3 regions of the Lactiplantibacillus sp. YT640 genome follow, and region 1 is predicted to be linked to each of the others. Evidence: predicted binding sites of a transcription regulator. Region 1 holds the regulator's gene; each other region holds the start of a gene.
The links. The regulator Rex, encoded in region 1, represses fermentation and respiration genes when NADH is low (regulators of the CRP and FNR family bind a similar motif). The targets are predictions, from matches to a motif close to TTGTGAANTANTTCACAA.
Positions count from the first base shown of each region.

Region 2: the regulator Rex is predicted to act here: its motif matches at 3,378-3,395, upstream of ACOV1R_RS12450 (shikimate dehydrogenase).
Region 3: the regulator Rex is predicted to act here: its motif matches at 4,488-4,505, upstream of ACOV1R_RS09850 (iron-containing alcohol dehydrogenase).

Region 1 covers NZ_JBMNVY010000013.1:49,700-55,936, forward strand. The annotation lists gene tsaD (tRNA (adenosine(37)-N6)-threonylcarbamoyltransferase complex transferase subunit TsaD) at 1-139, shown strand, start outside; gene ACOV1R_RS09655 (ABC-F family ATP-binding cassette domain-containing protein) at 916-2,898, opposite strand; gene ACOV1R_RS09660 (redox-sensing transcriptional repressor Rex) at 3,067-3,744, shown strand; gene ACOV1R_RS09665 (CPBP family intramembrane glutamic endopeptidase) at 3,909-4,553, opposite strand; gene groES (co-chaperone GroES) at 4,746-5,030, shown strand; gene groL (chaperonin GroEL) at 5,086-6,237, shown strand, end outside.
Region 2 covers NZ_JBMNVY010000024.1:12,138-18,374, forward strand. The annotation lists gene ACOV1R_RS12430 (shikimate dehydrogenase) at 1-182, shown strand, start outside; gene aroE (shikimate dehydrogenase) at 200-1,084, shown strand; gene ACOV1R_RS12440 (MFS transporter) at 1,086-2,327, shown strand; gene ACOV1R_RS12445 (LysR family transcriptional regulator) at 2,361-3,290, opposite strand; gene ACOV1R_RS12450 (shikimate dehydrogenase) at 3,429-4,313, shown strand; gene aroD (type I 3-dehydroquinate dehydratase) at 4,337-5,095, shown strand; gene ACOV1R_RS12460 (FAD:protein FMN transferase) at 5,129-6,085, shown strand; gene ACOV1R_RS12465 (FAD-dependent oxidoreductase) at 6,078-6,237, shown strand, end outside.
Region 3 covers NZ_JBMNVY010000014.1:20,667-26,903, reverse strand. The annotation lists gene ACOV1R_RS09860 (copper-translocating P-type ATPase) at 1-660, shown strand, start outside; gene ACOV1R_RS09855 (NAD(P)-dependent alcohol dehydrogenase) at 1,026-2,147, shown strand; gene ACOV1R_RS09850 (iron-containing alcohol dehydrogenase) at 3,217-4,389, opposite strand; gene ACOV1R_RS09845 (transglycosylase) at 4,685-5,080, opposite strand; gene yjeM (glutamate/gamma-aminobutyrate family transporter YjeM) at 5,377-6,237, shown strand, end outside.

The DNA of each region.
Region 1 (6,237 bases):
TCTAAAGTTATGCGGTGATAATGGTGCCATGATTGGTGCTGCGGGCTATGTTCAATATCAGCATCACCAATTCGGCGACGCGGCGCTGAATGCCGATCCAAGCTTAGAATTTGATTGGATGCCAGGTATGTTGAAGTAATGAAGCAGTTATAAACGGGTGTGAAAAGTCAGTCCTTTTCACACCCGTTTTAGTATCTTTTCATTAATTATGATTGAAAGGTGCCGGTTAGGTGGATTCCTGTTCGTCAGCAATGCGCGTCCGATTCCGACCTCCGGGGCTGGGTGACAATTGCTGGAACGTAAGCCGACGTCGATTTGAGCTAACGCATAACCCGCGTCATCTCAAATACGAGTCTTATTCTAAGCCGGAAGCAACCCACTTCCAGCTAAGAATAATTTGGCTACTGAGCATTGTCACCCAGCCTCTCCAGTCGGGAAGCCGCTCGAATGGCTGATGAACGGCCACTGAACTCAGTACAATTTGTCGTTGGCTATTTTGATACTGAACCCTTTAAGTTAAATATCAGAGTGCCTTCTCCACTTTTTCGAAATATTCAATTATTACTACGGTAATTCAGAAATAGTGAGTTATCACAAGACCTTTTCAATCTGACAGTTGATTGATAAAATTAACGTTTATGAAAAACAACGACAAATTCAGCAAAAGTTGGGTATATCCTTGTCAGCCATTCGAACGCTATCCCGACTGGAGGTCGGTGTAGGACGAACTAACTAAGCAAGTTTACACTAACTTGAACTGTTTCCAGCGGGCTTAAGCTGGTCATTTTTGATTCTAGGAATCATCCTCTTTCAATCATGATTTATGCCGCGGATAGGGGCAAAATAATAGTCGCCTCAAGAATTATATTAATTCTTGAGGCGACTATTATTTTTATCTGATGAGTCGTTGGAAAATTAGCTCAATTCTTCTAAAGCTTCAGCTTGTTCGGTCCATTCGGTTTCAACTTGTTCTTGTTGAGTATTGATGGCTTCAAGTTCTTTTTGTAGGTCTTGTAGTTTACCAACATCGGCCGATACTTCAGGTTGCGCCATTTCAGTTTGAATCTGTGTGGCTTGTTCATCTAAGGCAGTCATCTGTTCTTCCAGGGCGGCAACTGAGCGCTCAAGCTTGCGTTTTTCACGTTGTTGCTGCTTGCTGGCTTGGTAATTTTGCTGGCCTTTGGAGCGGGGAGCAGCAGTTGTGGCACTGGTTGAATCCGCTGCACCGGCTTCAGCAGCTTTTTCGGCCGCTTGGCTAGCAGCCGCAGCCGCGATTTCAGCTTGCTCTTGTTTCTTGTCGATGTAGTAGTCGTAATCACCTAAGAAGAGTTCCGTGCCTTCCGGAGAAACCTCTACGACACTCGTGGCGACTTGGTTAATGAAGTAGCGGTCATGTGACACGAACAAAAGGGTGCCGTCAAAGTCGTTGAGGGCGACTTCCAAAACTTCACGGCTATCGATATCCAAGTGGTTAGTTGGTTCATCTAAGATTAAGAAGTTGTCATTTTGCATGGCAAGTTTGGTCAACAGTAACCGGGCTCGTTCTCCACCAGATAGGGCATGAACGGGTTTATCAACATCTTCACCAGTGAAGAGAAAACTGCCCAAAATGGTACGAATGTCTTTTTCAGGAGTGGTGGGATGTTCATCCCAAAGTTCACTGAGGACGGTTTTTTTGTCGTTTAAATTACGTTGCTCTTGATCGTAGTAGCCCGTAACGACGTTGGTGCCAAAAACGGCCTGGCCTTTAATGAATGGAATCTGTCCCAAAATACTCTTTAGGAAAGTCGATTTTCCAATACCGTTCGGTCCAACGATGGCAATAGCTTCATGTTTCTTAATATTCAAGTTGTCGGGTTCCGAAAGAATCTGACCATCATAGCCCACGGCTGCATCTTTGACGGTCAACACAATGTTGCCGCTTTGTTTAGCCGCATGAAAGCCAAAGTGGGCAGTCTTCTCGTCACTATCAGGGCGGTCAAGGCAGTCCATCTTTGCTAACTGCTTACGCCGAGCCTGGGCCCGTTTTGTCGTAGAAGCACGCACGATGTTACGATTAACAAAGTCTTCAAGCTTGCTGATCTCCGCTTGTTGCTTTTCATAATGTTTCCATTGTGCTTGGATTCGAGCCGCTTTTTCTTGCACAAACTGGTCGTAGTTACCAGTGTAGTGCACCATTTCATGGTGTGATAAGTCATAGACTTCGTTAACGACCCGGTCTAAGAAATAACGGTCATGGCTAACGATTAGCAGCGCACCAGAGTAAGACTGGAGATAGCTTTCCAACCAAGTAAGGGTTTCGACGTCCAAGTGGTTCGTCGGTTCGTCAAGGATAAGCAAGTCCCGTTTTTCAAGTAACAACTTGGCCAAGGCCAACTGGGTCTTTTGTCCACCGGATAGTGCCGTCACCGACTTATCGTACACATCGGCGTCGAATTGGAAGCCGTGCAACACGCCCCGAATCTCAGCTTGGTAGCCGTACCCGTTTTTTTGTTGAAATTCAGTTTGAATCTGATCATAGGTTTTCAGGGTCTGTTGATAAGCCTGCTCATCATTCATGATTGCGGGGTCGCTCAATTGATTTTCGAGCTGGTGCATCCGTTTTTCGATGGCATGTAACTCAGCAAAGACACTACTCATTTCTTCCCAAATCGTATTGTTACTATCCAGTCCTTGGTCTTGCGCCAAGTAACCGATTGTTAAGCCCTTGCGCATTGAAATATGGCCTTCGTCCGGTACCGTTTCGCCGGCAATCATTTTAAGTAAGGTTGATTTTCCGGCCCCGTTTCGACCGACAAGGGCCACCCGAGCGTGTTCTTGAATATCCATTTGTACGTTATCGAACAAGACATCGGCGCCAAAACGCCGCATAACTTGCTGTACTTGTAGTAAAATCACGCTTTATTAAGCTCCTTTCACATTTAATTCGTGACATAATTGTAGCATATTGTAACGGCCTGACCCAATTATTCGGAATAATAAGTAATTATTATTTCACAAAGTCACGCGTTATGCTAGAATAGTGTCAGCAAATTCACAAACTTTTAATTAGGAGGACACGTCCGAATGGCAGAAACAAAAATTCCACGGGCAACGGCAAAACGGTTACCGATTTATTACCGCTATTTAAATATCTTGCTAGATGCAGATAAGAAGCGGGTCTCATCGACCGAGTTGTCCGAGGCGGTTAAAGTAGATTCAGCAACGATTCGGCGAGATTTCTCGTATTTTGGGGCGCTCGGCAAACGAGGGTATGGATACGATGTTGAAACGTTACTTGCATTTTTCAAAAAGATTTTAAATCAAGACACCTTAACGAATGTTGCTTTAATTGGGGTCGGTAATTTGGGCCACGCCCTACTGAACTTTAATTTTCACAAAAACAGTAATGTCCGCATTTCAGCAGCATTTGATGTCAACGAGGCGATTGCCAATACAGTCCAAAGTGGGGTTCCAGTGTACCCAATGACGGAGCTCAAAAAGCAATTGATCGAACAACAGATTGAGATTGCTATCTTAACGGTGCCAACCACGGTTGTTCAGAAAATTACCGATGACTTGGTTGATGCAAACGTCAAAGGAATCATGAACTTTACGCCGTTACGAATCTCCGTTCCTGAGACAGTACGGGTTCAGAACGTTGATTTGACCAACGAATTACAAACATTGATCTACTTCATTGAACATTACGGTCAGCAATTAGGTGACAATGGTAATGACGATGAAAATGAGACTGAAGATTAATAACTCGCTTTATCTTTGAAATTAAATGGCTATAAAAAGGCCTCTCTGAATTATTCAGGGAAGCCTTTTTAACATACTTAGATCACGAATCATTGATTGTAACGTATAAATATTCGGTGAAAATTAACGTTGAAACGCTAGGTTAGCGCTACCTAGTAATGATACTAGTGCAGTAAGCCTAATAATGTGGGTAACACAACCGATGCGTTCATTAGGATGTGAGCCGTCATCGATGTTTGAATCCGACCGGTGTGCTGGTATAACCAGCAGAATAATAACCCGATAAAGGCATAGAGGATAAAGTGACCATCCGCATGTGCAAAGCTAAATAGCACACTAGAAATCAAGGCCGCCCCAATCTGACCAGTAACCGCACTTAGATTGCCAAAGATAACTTTGCGGAAGACGATTTCTTCCATAATCGGGGCACCGACAATGATGGCTAAGAAGAAAGCGGGATATTGTTGCCCAACAGTTAAGAGGGTGGTCGTGTTGGTTGACGCTGTTGACTGTCCCAGTAAAGCCGTCATTTTTAAAATGATGACTTGACCAACGATGACTAGGACAAGACCGATCAATCCCCAGATGAACGTCATGAACCAGTTACTTGGTTGTTTTTCAACAACGTTTTTTGTCCGCATGCGACTCGCCAACCAGATGAGTAGGATTGCACCGACTAAGTAGTCGACCGTTTGAATCACGAATACTTGGGCCCCTAGCTGATGGAAAGCAGTCACAAGGACGCTCGGTAGTGCGTAAATAATAAAGTAGATGATAAGAATAAAGATTGATTGGCGGCGATTAACCATCAAGTCACGTCCTTTTAAAAGTTTGATTTAAGATTTATTGATACTTCAATAGTATTCATTATAGTCGATTTGACATTCTTTGACTAATAATTGACAAATCACTTGCAATCTTGAATTAAAATGATATAGTTGACAATGTAATTAGCACTTGAGGTTGAGGAGTGCTAAAAAAGAATAAATGGAGGGATTCACGTGTTAAAACCATTAGGAGATCGCGTTATCTTGCAACAACAAGAAGAAGAAGAACAAACAATTGGCGGTATTGTCATTGCCAATAACGCTAAGGAAAAGCCCCAAAGCGGTAAGGTTGTTGCCGTCAATGACGGTCGTGTTTTAGATAACGGGACAAAAGTTGACCCCAGCGTGAAGGTCGGCGATCAAGTATTATTCGATAAGTATGCCGGTACCGAAGTCAAGTATCAAGGTGCTAAGTATTTGGTATTGCACGAAAAAGATATTGTTGCAATCGAAGACTAATCCATTTAAATTGCGCAACTTAAAATAAATTAAATTCATGAGGTGAATAGAGATAATGGCTAAAGAATTAAAGTTCTCTGAAGATGCACGTTCAGCGATGCTAAAAGGTGTCGATCAATTAGCTGACACAGTTAAGTCAACGTTAGGTCCTAAGGGTCGCAACGTTGTTTTGGAACAATCATATGGTTCACCAACAATTACTAATGATGGTGTAACGATTGCTAAGGCGATCGAATTAGACGATCATTTCGAAAACATGGGTGCTAAGTTAGTTTCTGAAGTTGCTTCAAAGACTAATGACATCGCTGGTGATGGGACGACTACTGCAACGGTCTTAACACAATCAATCGTTAATGAAGGTATGAAGAACGTTACGGCCGGTGCTAACCCTGTTGGCATTCGTCGTGGGATTGAAGAAGCTACTAAGACGGCGGTTGACTCATTACACGCTATGGCACACGAAGTTAAGACGCAAGAAGATATTGCGCAAATCGCTTCTGTATCTTCAGCAAGTGAAGAAACTGGTAAATTGATTGCCGAAGCCATGGAAAAAGTTGGTCATGACGGTGTTATCACGATTGAAGAATCACGTGGTGTTGATACTAGCTTAGACGTTGTTGAAGGGATGCAATTCGACCGCGGCTACTTATCACAATACATGGTTACTGATAATGATAAGATGGAGGCGGATCTTGACAATCCATATATCTTAATTACTGATAAGAAGATTTCAAACATTCAAGATATCTTACCACTATTACAATCCATCGTTGAACAAGGCAAGCCATTGTTGATCATTGCTGATGACATTTCTGGTGAAGCTTTACCAACCTTAGTCTTGAACAAGATGCGTGGGACGTTTAACGTTGTCGCCGTTAAGGCACCCGGTTTTGGTGATCGGCGTAAGGAACAATTACAAGATATCGCTATCTTAACTGGCGGGACGGTTATCACTGACGACCTTGGCCTTGAATTGAAGGACACGACCATCGATCAATTAGGTCAAGCCAACAAAGTTACGGTTACTAAGGATAACACCACCATTGTTGAAGGCGCTGGTTCCAAGGATGCTATCTCAGAACGGGTTGAATTTATCCGTAACCAAATCGGTGAAACAACTTCTGACTTTGACAAAGAAAAGTTACAAGAACGTTTAGCTAAATTAGCTGGTGGGGTTGCCGTTGTTCGTGTCGGTGCCGCTACTGAA
Region 2 (6,237 bases), on a different contig from region 1:
TTTACAACCCCCTAAAGACCAAGTTAATTGAAGACGCCGAGGCATTAGGATGCACGGTAGCGCCGGGGAAAGGCATGTTATTGTGGCAAGGTGATGCAGCATACACACTCTTTACAGGTAAGGCTATGCCAACGGCCGAATATCAAGCCTACGAGGCACGTCAAGCAGCTAAGCAGCATTAGAAAGGGGCAATAAAAAGATGGAAGCACGAATTGATGGACACACAACTATGCTAGGCCTTTTCGGCTCGCCGGTTGGCCATTCAGGCTCACCAGCAATGTATAACTACAGTTTTGAAAAGGCAGGTATTAATGATGCATACCTGGCTTTTGACATTCAGGCTGATGAAATGGCCAGTGCGTTAACTAAAATGCGCGTTTTAAATATGCGTGGTGCTAACGTAACGATGCCTTGTAAAAAGGTTGCTGCAGAATTAGTTGATGAATTGTCACCAGCTGCAGAATTAATCGGTGCTGTGAATACGATTGTCAATAATGATGGCGTGTTAGTTGGTCATAATACGGACGGTGCGGGCTATGTTGAAAATCTACGCCAGCATGGTGTTGACCCACAGGGAAAGCGCCTTACGGTGTTAGGTGCTGGTGGTGCTGCTACAGCAATTGCCGTTCAAATGGCACTAGATGGCGCTCAGGCGATTCATATCTTTAATCCTAAGGACTCGTTTTATCAAAATGCTGAGTTAACGGCTCAAAAGATCATGGATAAAGTTCCCGCATGCCAAGTTACTGTAGGCGATATTAATGACCAGGAAGTCTTGACACAAGCAATTGCACAAAGTGATATTTTGGCTAACGCAACCAAGGCCGGTATGGCACCGAATGTTGAACAAACTAATATTAAGGATATGACCGTTTTTCGTTCTGATTTAGTTGTGACAGATACTGTTTATAATCCTGTTACCACAAAAATGTTAGCAGATGCAGCTGAACATGGAAGCAAAACAATTGGCGGTAAGGGGATGCTGGTTTGGCAAGGTGCCGCAGCGTTCAAATTGTACACAGGCCAAGAAATGCCCGTTGAAGAAGTAACGCAACGGTTCTTCTCAGATGATGGGGGACGTTAAGATGACAAGTAACACAAATTCAAACCGTAAATATTATGTAACAGCATTGGCATTGTACTTTGCTTACTTTATTTTAGGAATTGCCTCTTCAATAATGGGACAGTATAAAACTGAGTTTGCAAAGGCGTGGGGCGCATCCACGCTGGCTAACGGAACCATTGATGTTAGTATGGTAGTTTCTGTCATTGCTGCCTATGGTCTGGGACGGCTGATTGCTTACCCATTTGCTGGTCCAGTCTCTGATAGGATTGGGCGTCGTATCAGTGGTTTCATTGGAATTGCGTTGTACGCCGTATTCTTTTTTGGGATGATCACAGTTCACAGCATGTGGTGGGCGTATGCTATTGGTATTATTAACGGGATTGCTAATTCGTTCTTGGATACCTGTGTGTCACCAAGTGTGATGGAAATCTTTCCTAAATCGGCCTCAATTGCAAATCTATTTACAAAGTTTGCCATAACGGTTGCTCAGTTTGTATTGCCGTTCGTTATTGGTTTGGTTGCTAGTGCTCAAATGTCATATCGAGTCATTTTTATCGGGTGTGGAATTTTAATGATTGCTGATGCAATCTTAGTTCTGGTTTTACCATTTCCTAAGCAAGATAAAGCAACTGCTGAGGCTAAAACGACTACTGACAAACCGAAGCATCGTTTCACACCAGCTGCGATTGCATCAATTTTAATTGGTTTTACTAGTTCAGCGACGTTTATGATTTGGTTGAATTGCAATCAAGAGCTAGGAGCTAGTTACGGAATCAAAGACCCCAGTATCCTGCAATCATTTTATGCGGTTGGTGCAACGGTAGCGGTCTTATTAACTGCTCAGTTTATCCATATGGGGCTGAAAGAGACGACCGTATTAGTACTATATCCAAGTATTTCAATCGTCATGTTAATGTTATGTTATTTCATTAATAATCCAGTCATTCTCTATATTGGTAGTTTTGTTATTGGTTACGCTGCTGCTGGTGGGGTACTACAATTGGCGACCTCTACGACCATTGGTTTCTTTCCAGATAGTAAAGGTCTAGCGACATCCCTTGTAATGATTGCCTCAAGCGTGGCTAATTATGCTGTATTATCAGCTGCGGCATACTTGACAAAAGTTACCGGTGCTGATGCGCCACGGATGATAATTCTAATGAACATTGTGATTACGTTAATTGGGGTTGGTTTAGCATTGATTGTGAAACATGGTGGTCGGTCAACACGTACGTCGGCTGCTTCCGGTGTTGAAAGTTAATTAAAAATTGCGCCTTCAATAAAGGCGCAATTTTTAGATTGATCGTTCTTGATTAGTGTAATGTTGCCAACAATAACTGCGAATAAACTCTTGGAAACGGTGGACGGCAGGTGTAATAAAACCACTGCGACGAACGACTAAGTAAATTTGATGTTGTAATGGCTGATCAGCTAAGTGTTTGATTTGAACACGCTCGGGATTTAAAAGTGGTAAGTAGGGCATTAACGCAACACCCATATTGTAACGAACAAACCCAGCCATAGTATGATCTTCTTCTACTTCATAAGCTACCTTGGGCTGAACGTGGGCTGCTGATAGGATTTGGTCGATTAATGGTCGCAAGCCGCTATTCTGTGAAAATAAGATCATTGGATAAGGTGCTAGGTCTTCAACGTGTAGCGGATTTTTTTGTACCGCGGGATGATCATTTGGAACAACTGCAACAATTTCTTGTTGAACTAGTGGGATAAAGTCAAAGAGATGGGCAGTTAGCTGCTCACCCAGTCTATCGACGTTAGAGGCTAGAACGATGTCGTATTTTTCATCGGCTAGTGCTTGCAGGAGCACACCGGAGTTTCCTTGACCAAGCTCAAAAGTAATTGCTTGATTTTCGCTTTGATTTTTGAAATGGGACAGTAACTCAGGAACTAGTTGTTGTCCAAGGGTGTAGGTAAATCCTAATTTAACATGACCGGTATCTGGATCCATAAGTTGTTTGACGAGTTCGTTGCCTTGTGATAAATCATTTAAAGTAGCAGTGACGTATTTCAAATAAACACCGCCAATTGATGTTAACTTGATATTACGGCCATCTGCTTCAAAAAGTGGAACACCCAATTCGTGTTCGAGTTTTTTGATGGCATAACTCAACGAAGGCTGTGAGATACCTAAGTTTTCGGCAGCCTTTGCCATATGTTGTGTTCGAGCTAGCTCTTTGAAAAAAACTAAATGTCTTAAATTCATGAGGAATGCTCCTTTACTCATAGATAACTTTGATGATTTAAACAACTCATCCATATTTATTATATTAAACTAATTTGCTAACATAACAAGTGAATTGAGTAACAAACAGATAAAAATAATATTTAGGAGTGGTTTTTCATGGCAGAACGAATTGATGGGCATACTTTACTGATTGGTTTAATGGCGTATCCAATTCGTCATTCAATGTCCCCAACTATGCATAACAATGCTTTTGCTAAATTAGGACTAAATTACGCTTACTTAGCATTTGAAGTGACGAATGAAACGCTGCCAAGTGCAATTGAGTCAATCAGAACACTTGATATGCGTGGCTCCAATATTTCAATGCCAAACAAGCAAAAAGTGATTCCATTGCTTGATAAGCTTGATCCAGCAGCTAAAATGATGGGTGCGGTTAATACAATTGTTAATGATGATGGTGTTTTAACAGGTTATACGACTGATGGCATCGGATTTATGAAAGCGCTCGTGGATGAAGGCTTGGATATTCGCGAACATAAAATGACGCTAGCTGGTGCTGGTGGTGCCGGGACTGCGATCGCAGTGCAGGCTGCATTGGATGGTGTCAAAGAAATATCTATTTTTAATATGCACGATGCAACATGGGCAAATGCCGAACGGAACGTTAAACTAATTAATGAGCAGACCGACTGTCACGCCACTTTACACTCATTAGAAGATCGTGATGATTTCAAACGGGAAATCCAAAGCTCTTATATCTATACTGATTCGACAGGTGTTGGAATGAAACCACTTGAAGATAAGACGCTTGTGGACGATCCTAGTTGGTTCAGCTCAGACCAAATTGTGTTTGATACAGTATATGCACCACGAACGACTAAATTAATGAAGGTAGCTCGTCAAGCAGGATTGAAGCATGTTTACAATGGTTTAGGTATGATGCTTGAACAAGGTGCAGCAGCCTTTAAGCTGTGGACTGGCGAAGACATGCCAGTTGATTACATTCATCAGATTCTGTTTAGTGATGATCAGGATAAATAATTGATGACAGGAGGCAAGTTAAGATGCAACCAGCGATAAAGCTACGAAATATTGAACTTGGTAGTGGTCGACCTAAGTTGGCAGTGCCTATCACAGGAACGACGATTAATGATATTTTAGCAGCGACGACACCGATTTTAGCTGCACAGCCAGATGTCGTTGAATGGCGAATTGATTTTTTCAAGGATGTAATTAATCCAGAAAAGTTGAAATCGGCCGGTCAGCAACTTCGTCAGGCTTTAGGTGATATTGCCTTATTAACTACTTTCCGAACTAAAGGTGAAGGCGGCGAATTAGCACTATCAGATACTGAGTATTTTAAACTGTGTGAGACGGTCTTAGATGGTGGGTTCACGGATGCCTTAGATGTTGAGCGTTACCATGACGAACAAGCTGTTAAACAAATTGTTGCAGCAGCTCATGAGCATCAAGTAGTTGTGATCATGAGTAATCATGATTTTGATAAAACGCCGGCGGTTGCTGAGATCGTTAAGCGCCTTACTAGTATGGTCGATTATGGTGCTGACGTTGCTAAGATGGCTGTGATGCCACAATCGGTGGAGGATGTCTTAACATTACTGACAGCGACTAATATTGCACGCCAAACACTACCACAGCCAGTAATCACAATGTCGATGGGTGACTTAGGAAAAGTGTCACGGCTTGCTGGTGAAGTGTTCGGCTCTTGTTTATCATTTGCAACGGTCGGGGCGGCTTCGGCACCTGGGCAAATTGCACTTGAAAATTTACGGCCGGAATTGGAAGATCTGAAGTTAAATTAAAGCATAACTGAAAGAAATCGTGAGGTCAGAGTGATGATTGGGACACAAAAAAAGTATGTTTCACAATTTACGATGATGGGAACCGTCATCTCGCTGACATTATTTGAGCCGAATCAGTTAGCGGTCGAAGCGGTCTATGATTACTTGCAGCGGATGGATGGTGTCTTTTCTGTCAATCGTGCCGATTCAGAATTAGCTGCGATCAATCAATATGCCGGTATTCATCCAGTTTTGGTTAGCACTGAATGCTTTCAACTAGTGTCGGATGCTATTAAGTACACAAAGCAATATGCGGATAGTTTTAATGTGCTAATTGGACCGTTGGTTAAACTTTGGAAGATTGGTTTTGGTGGGCATCAAGTACCAGCGGCCAAGGGAATTAGCCAACGATTAGCCTTATTAGATACGCACGAAGTTATCCTAGATGAAGCCCAATCGAGTATCTACTTGCGTCAATCTGGCATGCAATTAGATCTTGGTGCGATTGCCAAGGGGTATTTTGCCGATCAGGTCGTTAAGCAGTTACAGCAGGCTGGCATTACCAGCGCTATTGTTAATCTTGGTGGTAACGTTAAGCTATTAGGGGCCAATCCGCTAACCGATAATCGGCGTTGGCAAGTTGGAATTCAAGCACCCGAAGCGCCACGTGGCTATCCAGCGCTACAGGTTGAAACGCCTGCTAGAACGGTAGTGACGTCAGGTATCTTCGAACGATATTTTAAAATTGGCAATCACCGCTACCACCATATCCTTGATCCGCGAACTGGTTATCCGGTTGAAAATCAAGTTGATCAGGTGTCGATTATAACTGAACGGTCAGAATTAGCTGAAGTGTTATCAACGGTGGCCTACTTTGAAGGGCCAAACCGTGGTTGTCAACTAATCGAACAGTTGCCACATACGGAAGCAATTTTTATTGATCATGAACAACAGGTAACAGTTACCAGTGGCTTAACGCCGCGACGCAAAGGAGTGTTTACTATTGAGTAAAAAACAAATTACCGGCCAAGCAATGGGCCACAACGGTATTATCAATTATGAAGTTGACGTGCAAGATAATAAGATTGAGGATTTGAAAATATTAAAGCATTCCGAAACGTCGGGGATCTTTAACCAAGTCATTGATAAATTGAAACAAAATA
Region 3 (6,237 bases), on a different contig from region 1:
CAACGCCAAGCCACTGAGCTTCAGGACGCGGCGAAAACGGTCGTGTACGTGGGCTTAAATCACGAAATCATTGGATTGATTGCCATTCAAGACGTCGCCAAATCGACGTCTGAGGTAGCCATTGCGAGTTTGAAAGCACGTGGCTTGAAGACGGTCATGTTAACCGGCGATAACGAACGGGTCGCACAAGCTGTGGCGGATCAAGTCGGTATTGATGAAGTGATTGCTGATGTGCTGCCAGGTGATAAGGCTGATCACGTTCACGCGTTCCAGAAGGCTGGCAAGGTGGCCTTTGTCGGCGATGGTATTAATGACGCCCCCGCGTTGACGACGGCGGATGTTGGGATTGCCATGGGTTCCGGAACTGATATTGCAATCGATGCTGGTGGCATCGTGCTCGTTAAGAACGATCTGCGTGATGTTGACCGGGCGTTGGCATTGAGTAAGAAGACATTTAACCGTATCAAACTTAATCTGTTCTGGGCTTTCGTGTACAACGTGCTCGGGATTCCAGTCGCGGCGGGCCTCTTCTTTGCCATTGGGCTGACGCTTAGCCCCGAATTGGCCGGATTAGCAATGGCCTTTAGTTCATTGTCCGTAGTCACGAGTTCGGTATTGCTAAATAAAGCTAAGATCAGTTCGAACGCCCAACCTGCGTAGACGATGAGCAGATAGCGTCGGATGAAATCGGGCTTGTTAAACAAGCAGAAATGTGTGTTAATGGTACAAAATATGCGGGTGTCTAACGCCAGTTCACGTTGTTGAGCTGGCGTTAGACACCCGCTTTTTGAGTCGACAATTTAAGGAAGAAAACTGGCTATAAATTCCTCACAATCAGTAAAAAAAAGAGTATTAGATTTACACTAATTAAGTATCATATCGTTAGTGTAAAATTAGAAGAATGCCCATTTAACGGAGATAAGTGTGGTGTTAAATGCTTTTGTAAGCGCTTGAATCAAATTGTGTATTGTGTAACAATATTAATTGTAAGCGGTTTACATACTATTTGAAACGAGGGTTTGAACATGAAAATTAAAGCAGCAGTGGTTGATAAAGTAAACGATCCATTTGTCATTAAAGATGATATTGAATTAGCTGAAATGAAAGCAACTGATTTACAAATCAAAATGGTTGCGACTGGAATTTGCCATTCTGATGAAGCAATTCGGCGGGGTGATGCGTCGTTAGGTTATCCAGTAATTTTAGGACACGAAGGTTCTGGAATCGTCGAAAAGGTCGGTTCAGAAGTAACTAATTTTGAAGTGGGCGACCATGTTATTCTATCATTTTACGCTGACGGAACATGTGATAACTGTCTGAAAGGCATGCCAACTAAATGTCGGAATTATGCCGACTATAACTTGAGTGGGACTCGTCCCGATGGTTCCGACCATTTCCAAGAAAACGGGCACCATATCAGTGATATGTTCGACCAATCTTCCTTCACGACTCATACGGTAGTTGACCAACGTAATGCGGTTAAAGTACCAAAAGAACTAGATTTACGTCGCTTGGGACCTTTAGGCTGCGGCTATGTCACCGGAAGTGGCACTGTTTTGAACAGTTTACAGCCGCGCCCAGGACAAACAATTGCAGTCTTTGGGACTGGTGCGGTTGGTTTAGCGGCAATGATGGCTGGTAAGATTTCTGGCTGTACCGAAGTGATTGCGGTCGACATTGTTGATTCACGGCTAGAACTCGCCAAAGAATTAGGTGCTACTCACGCCATTAACAGTAAGGAAGAAGATCCAGTTGAAGCAATCAAGAAGTTGACGCATGGTTACGGGGTCGACTTTGCCGTTGATACGACTGGGGTAGAACCAGTTATGGTTTCTGCAATCCACGCACTTGCTCAAGGTGGGACTGCTGCTTTGATTGCCGTTACGGCCAAAAATATCACCATTAGCTCATGGAACGATTTGTGTGTTGATGATAAGAAAGTCATTGGTGTTAACATGGGTGATGCCATCCCTGGCGTTGATATTCCACGGTTAATCGATTTCTATCAACATGGCATGTTCCCATTTGAAAAGACCGAAAAGTTCTATAAGTTTGAGGATATTAATCAAGCTAATGCTGATTCAGGTAGCGGCAAGACCATCAAACCTGTCTTGATCATTGATGAAGATTATCAACCGGGGAAATAGCTGCCGGCTGGGTGCCATCAGTTTATGATGAATAACTTCTAAAACGGCGATGTCAAAAGTTGATTTTGACATCGCCGCTTTTTGTGTTAAACACAAGCCGCTTGGACGGCTTGCATAATTTGTGATTAAAACGTGCCGATTCTTAAATTCAAAAACAACCAGTTATGGACCGCTGGGAAAAGTTCGACTCAGCGTAAACTTGTTTAGTTAGTTCGTCCTACACCGACCTCCAGGCATTTCTGCCAATTGCCGGAACGTGGTGGGCACAGATTTAAGCCGAAGCCCACGTCTCAAATACTGGCCTTTCACTAACCAAGCAAAGGACGCTTGCTAAGTGAAATTTCACCACTGGGCATTGGCCGAAACGCCTTCCAGTCGGGACAGTGTTCGAATGGCGGACATGTGCGTACCCAACTTTTGGTGAATTCGTCATTGTTTTTCATAAACCATAATTTTGTCAATCAACTGTCAGGGTGAAAATGATATTGAGATAGCTCACTAATCCTGAATTGGTGTAGTAAGATTTAAGCTCTTGACAGAGGGCTTAATACACCTAACGCTTTGTTTAAAGTTCCAGTATCAAATAGCGAACAACAAATTGTACCGAGTTCGGTGGTCGTTCATTAGCCATTTGAGCGGCTTCCCGAAACGTGTTCGGGGCCACTAAAGCCTGTGCTTGCTACGCCAACGGACTAATGCCAAAACAGCATTAATCCGTTGGCCAGGCAATGCTCGGCTTCAACTCGTGGCCCCTCACCCAGCCCCGGAGGTCGGAATAGGACGCGCACCGGCTGACGAATAACAATCTAAACTTGGCACGTTTTAATCACAAATCAGGACAAATTAATTTGCACAATGCGTGTTCTGATAGATATTCTTATCTGTGTTTGTCGGTTTATTGTTGCGGTGTTTATTTTGAATAGCGCGTCCAAACGTGGGGTGCATGGCATTGCCGAGTAACGATTCGAGTTGTAGAGAGGTCCCAATCAAATAATCGGTTCAAGAATTTACTATGAATTCTTGAACCGATTATTTGCTGTGAATGATTTAGTTAACTTTGAATGGGGGATTACTTGGCATCATATGCGGCTTGGAAAATCTTGATGATGTCTTCTTTAGTGCCTTTGCGTGGGTTAGAGAAGGCGTTACCGTCTTTAAGCGCATTAGTCGCCATGTGTTCGAAGTCCTCGATCTTGGCGCCAATTTCCTTGATGGAATGCGGAATGCCAACGTCTTCGCTGAGTTGTTTCATCGCTTTGATAGCTAATTCGGCAGCATCACGAGTCGATAAGCCATCAGTGTTTTCGCCCATAATTTTGGCGAGCTCGGCGAAACGTTCGGGGCACGCGATTAGATTATATTCTTCAACGTAGGGTAAGAGCAGCGCGCAGCAGACACCGTGGGGTGCGTCATATTGGCCGCCGAGCTGGTGGGCCATGGCGTGCACGTAACCTAGATTGGCGTTGTTAAAGGCCATGCCGGCTAACATTTCAGCTTCGACCATGTGTGTCCGGGCTTCTAGGTTATGCCCATTGGCGACGGCTTCGCGTAATGATGTTTCGATTAATTTGATGGCCTGGATGCACTGTGAATCGGTAATCGGATTGTGATCGACAGAAACAAAGGGTTCGATAGCCTGGACAAAAGCATCCATGCCAGTTGCGGCCGTGAGTCCCTTAGGAACATCTAGCATGAGAGTGGGATCGTTAAAGGACACGAGTGGCATGTTACGCCATGAAGCAACGACGAACTTATAATGCGTTTCTTCATTCGTAATGACACAGTGACGGGTCAATTCAGAACCAGTCCCAGCGGTAGTGTTGACCGCAATCAGTGGTGGTAGGGCATTCTTGAGTGTTTCGATTCCTGCTAACTTAGTGATATCGTCGCCGTTAGTCATGATGATGCCGGCACCTTTTCCGGTATCGTGGGCAGAACCACCGCCAATAGTAATCAGGGAGTCCGCTTGATTGGCTTGATATAAGGCTTTAACAGCTTGAATGTTATGAATTTTAGGGTTGGGTTCAACTTGATTATAAATTACGTAGTCAATCCCGGCAGCATCCAGTGACCGCCGCACCTGAGCAACGGCGCCGTCTGGCAGACTTTCAAGAAATTTGTCGGTGACGATGACTGGCTTGTGCATACCAAGAGTTTTGGCACGCTCGCCGATTTTACTAATGACACCAGGACCGAAAAAGTTAACGCTAGGCATTAAGAAATCAAAATTACGTTCAGTCATATTAATAACCTCTTTTTATATTGTAATCGCTATCATTACTAATTTACGAATCAAATTATAGTCGTAATAATTACAATTTGCAATACTTTTTGGCTAATTAATTATATTTTTCACAATATCGTTTAGAAAAGGTGCGGCAATCACGGCATACCTGTTGTAACCAAGTGTTAAATGACGGTGAACTATAGTCCTCATGCTATTTGATATTACTGCCTACAAAAAGACGACTAATTACAAAGATTCACAATCTTAGTAATTAGTCGTCTTTTTAGTGTGATCCAATAGAAAAATTGGGTTAGTACCAGTGATGATGTTGCCAGAACCGTTTGGCCTTGACCCAGGAGCCGTAGCGCGAGGCGACGTAGGTATTAGCACGTTTTTCCTGATTGACGGGTGACAAGTTGCCGTGTAAGTATGAGCGCAACAATTGATAGCGACCGTAGCAGCGGCCATTACGAGCTGTATAACTGTATCCAGATTCACGATAGGCGATCCAATTTTTGGCAGCGCGGTTGGCTTTCGAAAGCTTGGCGTTGATCTTGGCAATTTGCTGGGCTTGGCTAAGCTTCTTGGAGGCCTGGGCGGTGATTGTGGTTTGTGGTCCAAGACTAGTAGTCACGTTAACGACAACCCCGAAGACACAACTAGCCAAAACTAATAGCAACATGGTTTTAAAGTTAAATTTTTTCATGATATGTATAACCCCGTTTTATATTTTCCCTAAGCTGATAAGTGTAGAATACGCCAATTATGTGTCAGCTATGTTAAAGAAAAGTTACTATGTTATTAAATGAACGTTTCCGTTATGAAATAGTTTTTGTCAATAACTGTTGCGGCAATTGTTTAGATGAATAATTGCGCTGACTATCACATGAAAAAATCATAATATTGTTAGGAAAACTAAAGCGCTTTATTGCCTTCGTTCGGTAATCTTAAATTGGAATAGCTTTACAAAAGTATTAAAGGAGTAAGTGAGGGAGTGCAATAATGGCAACAAAAGATAATGAAAAGATTACATTGATGGCGCTAGTCATGATGATCTTTACGACCGTTTTCGGATTTGCCAATAGTACGGTGGCCTATTATTTAATGGGTTACAGCTCGATTCTATTTTACCTAGTCGCAGCCGTACTGTTCTTCATCCCGTTCGCGCTAATGATGGCGGAGTTCGGGGCAGCGGTTAAGTCTGATAGTAGCGGGATGTACAAGTGGCTGGAAGTGAGTGTGAATGCGAAATTTGCGTTCGTGGGCACGTTCATGTGGTTTGCGTCGTACATTATTTGGTTAGTCTCAACGTCAGCTAAAGTCTGGATTCCGTTTACGACCATCTTCTTTGGGAGCGATCAAACGCAGCGCTTTGCGATGTTTGGTCTGAATGCGACGCAGATGATTGGGATTTTGTCCTGTCTATGGATGGTGCTAGTGACGTTCGTTTCCATCAAAGGGATGAAAGGCATTGTGCGGGTCACGAGTTTAGGCGGCCTGGCGGTGACCAGTTTGACTGCAATCCTGTTAGTGGTTTCGGGGGTCGTTTTAGCCTTGAATCACGGACAATTCGCACAACCGTTACAACATGTGATGACGTCACCAAATCCAAGTTATCAGCATCCAGTCGGGTTACTCGGGTTTGCCGTTTTCGCCATTTTTGCTTACGGTGGGCTAGAAGTTCTCGGTGGGATGGTTGATAAGACCAAGAACCCCGAAAAGACCTTCCCACGCGGAATTATTATTTCTGCCATCGTCATTACCTTAGGCTATGGCCTGGGAATCTTCTGCTGGGGGATTAGTACGAACTGGCAAGCCGTTTTGTCGAATCCAACGACTAACCTCGGTAATATTAGTTATGTC